Regions from separate parts of the Limnohabitans sp. TEGF004 genome, predicted to be linked through region 2. Evidence: predicted binding sites of a transcription regulator. Region 2 holds the regulator's gene; the other holds the start of a gene.
What was found. Region 2 encodes FNR, which switches genes on or off when oxygen is low (the NO sensors DNR and NnrR bind a similar motif). Its sites were predicted from a motif close to TTGATNNNNATCAA; they were not measured.
Positions count from the first base shown of each region.

Region 1: a site for FNR is predicted at 1,487-1,500, ahead of clpB (ATP-dependent chaperone ClpB). Genes of this name have one in related genera too.

Region 1 covers NZ_AP027056.1:882,810-885,203, forward strand. The annotation lists gene glp (gephyrin-like molybdotransferase Glp) at 1-672, shown strand, start outside; gene moaD (molybdopterin converting factor subunit 1) at 669-932, shown strand; gene moaE (molybdopterin synthase catalytic subunit MoaE) at 948-1,430, shown strand; gene clpB (ATP-dependent chaperone ClpB) at 1,582-2,394, shown strand, end outside.
Region 2 covers NZ_AP027056.1:766,882-769,275, forward strand. The annotation lists gene ccoG (cytochrome c oxidase accessory protein CcoG) at 1-17, shown strand, start outside; gene LINBF2_RS03835 (FixH family protein) at 24-314, shown strand; gene LINBF2_RS03840 (hypothetical protein) at 370-678, shown strand; gene fnr (fumarate/nitrate reduction transcriptional regulator Fnr) at 675-1,412, opposite strand; gene hemN (oxygen-independent coproporphyrinogen III oxidase) at 1,489-2,394, shown strand, end outside.

The sequences.
Region 1 (2,394 bases), 120 kb from region 2:
ATGCCTGGCGATGTAGCCCCTGAGGCTATGCCCGCTGGTGCAATTTACAACTCCAACCGTTTTTTCTTGCGCGCCATGTTGCAGCGCTTGGGCTGCGAGGTGACTGACCTTGGCATCGTGCCCGACAAACGCGAGGCCACCATCGCCGCTTTGCGCGATGCGGCCCAGCACCATGATTTGATTCTCACCAGCGGCGGCGTGTCGGTGGGCGAAGAAGACCACATCAAACCTGCTGTGGAAAGCTTGGGCGAATTGAACCTGTGGCAACTGGCCATCAAACCTGGCAAACCCTTTGCCTATGGCAAGGTGAACCGTGATGCTGATAGTGATGACTGCCACTTCATGGGCTTGCCCGGCAACCCAGTGTCCAGCTTTGTCACCTTCTTGTTGTTGGTGCGTCCGTTTGTGTTGGCTCTGCAAGGCGTCACGAAGACCGACATCGCACGCACTGAAATAACAGCGCACTTCGATTGGCCCCGGGCTGACAAACGCCGCGAGTTTTTGCGTGTCAAACGCAATGCCCAAGGTGGTCTCGATTTGTTCCCGAACCAAAGCTCCGGTGTGCTCACCTCGGCGGTGTGGGGCGATGGCGTGGTGGATAACCCTGCTGGTCAAACCATTGCCAAAGGCGATACCGTTCGCTTTATTTCCTTTGCGGAGTGGCTGGCATGAGCGTGACCTACAGCGTGAACCTCAAGTACTTTGCGTCCATTCGCGAAGCCATTGGGCAGGGCAGCGAAAGCGTGAGCACACAAGCCGCCACGCTCAAAGCTTTGCGTGATGAACTGATTGCTCGCGGTGGCGCTTACGCCGAAGTGCTGGCCCATGGCCGCGCCGTGCGCATGGCCTTAAACCAAGATCTGTGCGAAGACACGGCTATGTTGAGCGAAGGCTGCGAAGTGGCCTTCTTCCCGCCCGTCACCGGCGGTTAACGCAGAAGGCAAACCATGTCCTTCACCGTCAGCATCCAAACCCAAGACTTTGATGTGAGCCAAGAGCTTGCCGCCTTGCGTACGGGCGATGCGCGGGTGGGGGCGGTGTGCTCGTTTTTAGGTACAGTGCGCGAGCGCAATGACGGCAGCTCGGTCGCCAGCATGGAGCTAGAGCATTACCCCGGCATGACCGAGAAGTCCATCTCGGCCATGATGGACGAAGCCAAGAAACGCTTTGACATCTTTGCTGCGCGTGTGATCCACCGCGTGGGTTTGTTGCACCCAGAAGATCAAATCGTCTTCGTGGCGGTGACCTCTGCCCACCGCGGCGAGAGCTTCAAGGCTTGCGAGTTTTTGATGGACTACCTCAAAACCCAAGCGCCATTTTGGAAAAAAGAAGTCACGCCCGAAGGCGCACGCTGGGTCGATGCCCGTGTGAGTGACGACCAAGCCTTGGCTCGTTGGGGCATACAAGCCAGCAATACCGTCGCGCCTTAACGGTGTGCGCCACCGCACGGACAAAGGCGTGGGCGAATGGTTGAATCTGCGGTGCTTTGATCCACGTCAAAGCCGACTGTTCTAGGCCCACTTGAAATAGCGGCCAGTAGCCTCAAATACTGACTAATTCAACAAATAACTCGGAGTTTCCATGCGTATTGACAAACTCACCACCAAGTTTCAAGAAGCTTTGGGCGATGCCCAGTCGCTCGCCCTCGGGGGCGACCACGCCTACATCGAGCCGTCCCATGTGTTGGTCGCCATGCTGCGCCAAGACGATGGCCCTAAATCCCTGTTGCAGCGCGCGGGTGCCAATGTGTCGGGCTTGCTGTCCTCAGCCGAAGACGCGATGAACCGATTGCCCAAAGTCGAAGGCCAAGAGCAGGTGCAAGTGGGGCGCGACACCGTGTCCTTGATTCAGGCCGCTGAAAAAGAAGCCATCAAACGCGGCGACCAGTTTGTAGCCAGCGAATTGTTCTTGTTGGCCATGTGCGACAACAAAGGCAACTGGGGCAAGCTCGCCACGCAAAACGGCCTAAATCGTAAATCGCTAGAGGCCGCGGTCACAGCCGTGCGCGGTGGCCAAAAAGTGGACAACGCCGAGAGCGAAGGCCAACGCGAATCGCTCAAAAAATACTGCATGGACCTGACTGAGCGTGCGCGGCTTGGCAAGCTCGATCCCGTGATTGGCCGTGACGATGAAATTCGCCGTGCCATTCAAGTGCTGCAACGTCGCAGCAAAAACAACCCCGTGCTCATCGGTGAGCCAGGCGTGGGCAAGACCGCGATTGTCGAGGGCTTGGCACAGCGCATCGTGGCAGGCGAGGTGCCTGATTCGCTCAAAGGCAAACGCGTGTTGTCGCTCGACATGGCCTCATTGCTGGCCGGCGCGAAATACCGTGGTGAGTTTGAAGAGCGCTTGAAAAGTGTGCTCAAAGAATTGGCGCAAGACGAAGGCCAAACC
Region 2 (2,394 bases):
TCATCGTTCCTAGGTAATGCATCATGAAACAAGAAACAACTGATACCAAAGCATGGTGGCAATATGGTCACGTTTGGCTCATCATCGCGGGCCCTGCTGCGGTCATTGTGGCGGGATTCATCACGTTGGCGATTGCCATTCGCGTGCCAGACCCCGTGGTGGCCGACGACTATTACCGCCGAGGCTTAGACATCAACAAAACCTTGGCGGCAGAAAAAGACATGCAGCTGGCACCCGCCATGCAGGCGCGTAACCATGTGGTGACGCCCAAAGCTGAGTCAGCCAAGCAAGAGACCCCCGCGAAAACCCCATGACTTGGCGCTGTCATTCGAGCCTAGACTGAACTCATTCCTGTTTAGGAGAATCAGAATGTTGGCTCAGCGAATGATGTGGATTGCATGGCCTGCTTTTTTAGTAGCAGGTGTTTTGGAAATGCTGGTGTTTGCGTTTGTAGACCCGCAAGATATGCAATGGTTTGGCCAGCCTATTGAGCTTTCGCGACAAGGTGTGTATACCTTGTCGTTTTTTGTTTTCTGGATGGTCACAGCAGCCTCCAGCGCATTGACCACCTTGCTGTCAGTGTCGCCGTTTGAGATGAACCGTTGCCCAATGGTGCCAACAGAACGACCAGATGGCTGCCCCAAGCAAGAGGTGTGTTGCGACCCTGTCGCTGTTTAAATTGGCTGGCAGCTTTGTGCGTTCACGATGAGCTTGAGCGCATCGGCGTTCAAAATGCGCACATGGCGTTGTTTGACTTCCACGACACCGTCTTCTACAAACTTTGAAAACGTGCGGCTCACCGTTTCGAGCTTGAGCCCAAGGTAGCTGCCAATCTCTTCGCGCGTCATGCGCAAAATTAGTTCAGACTGAGAGAACCCTCTGGCGTGCAGGCGCTGCACCAAGTTCAGCAAGAACGCTGCGAGACGCTCTTCGGCACGCATGCTGCCCAGCAGCAACATCACACCGTTTTCACGCACGATTTCTCGACTCATGATTTTGTGGACATGTCGCTGCAAGGATGTGATTTCACGAGACAGCTCTTCAATGCGATCAAACGGCATCACGCACACTTCGGCGTCTTCCAGTGCCACGGCATCGCAGGTGTGGTGGTCGCTCACGATGCCATCCAAACCGATGATTTCACCGGCCATTTGAAAACCTGTCACTTGGTCGCGGCCATCTTCAGCGGAGATGCGTGTTTTGAAGAAGCCCGTGCGAATGGCGTACAGCGCGTTGAACTTGTCACCCTGTCTGAACAGGTTGTCACCACGTGCCACTTTGCGGCGTGTGGCCACCACTTCGTCCACACGCTCCATCTCGCTCTCGTTCAAGCCTAAAGGCATGCAGAGCTCGCGCAAATTGCAGTTAGAACAGGCGACTTTGATACTGGTGGAATTCATAGGGTCTGACAGTCGTTTGTGTTGATGCAGGTCAACTTTTTGCTGTGCCTGCACGCCTATTATGGAGCGCAAATTTAGGTGTGAACTTATGCATTCTCTTGTCCTCAATCCAGAACTTTTGCAGCGCTATGACGTGGCGGGGCCCCGTTACACCTCGTATCCCACGGCAGACCGATTTGTCGAGGCGTTTGGTGAAGCTGACTATTTGCAAGCGTTAGAGCAACGCCGCGATGGTGTGGGTGCCAAAGCCTACCCCTTGTCGCTGTATGTGCACATCCCGTTTTGCGAGTCACTGTGCTACTACTGCGCCTGTAACAAGATCATCACCAAACACCACGAGCGTGGCGCGGAGTATTTGCGCTACCTTGAGCGTGAGGTGGACCTGAACATCGTGCATTTGGGCCAAGGCCAAGTGGTGTCGCAGCTTCACCTCGGTGGCGGCAGCCCTACGTTTTTGAGCGATGCAGAGTTGGCGCAACTCATGGCCATGCTGCGCCGCAATTTTCAGTTTGCGCCCGGCGGTGAATACTCGGTCGAGATTGACCCACGCACGGTCACGCGCGAACGCTTGGCCCACTTAGCGGAGCTGGGCTTTAACCGCCTGAGCTTTGGCGTGCAAGACTTTGAGCCTGCCGTGCAAAAAGCGGTGCACCGCATTCAGCCTGCAGAGCAAGTGTTTGACTTGGTGGCTGCATCGCGTGAGCTTGGCTTTGAATCGGTCAACGTCGATTTGATTTACGGCTTGCCCATGCAAACGCCAGAAACCTTTGAGCGCACGCTAGAGCAAGTCACCCAGTTGCGTCCAGATCGCATTGCGCTGTATGCCTATGCTCACTTGCCCGAGCGTTTCAAGCCACAGCGCCGCATCCACACGCAAGACTTGCCGCCTGCGGCGTCTAAGCTTGTCATGTTGTCGAGCGCCATGCGTGTGTTGGTGGAGGCGAGTTATGTGTATGTGGGGATGGACCACTTTGCCTTACCCAACGATGCACTG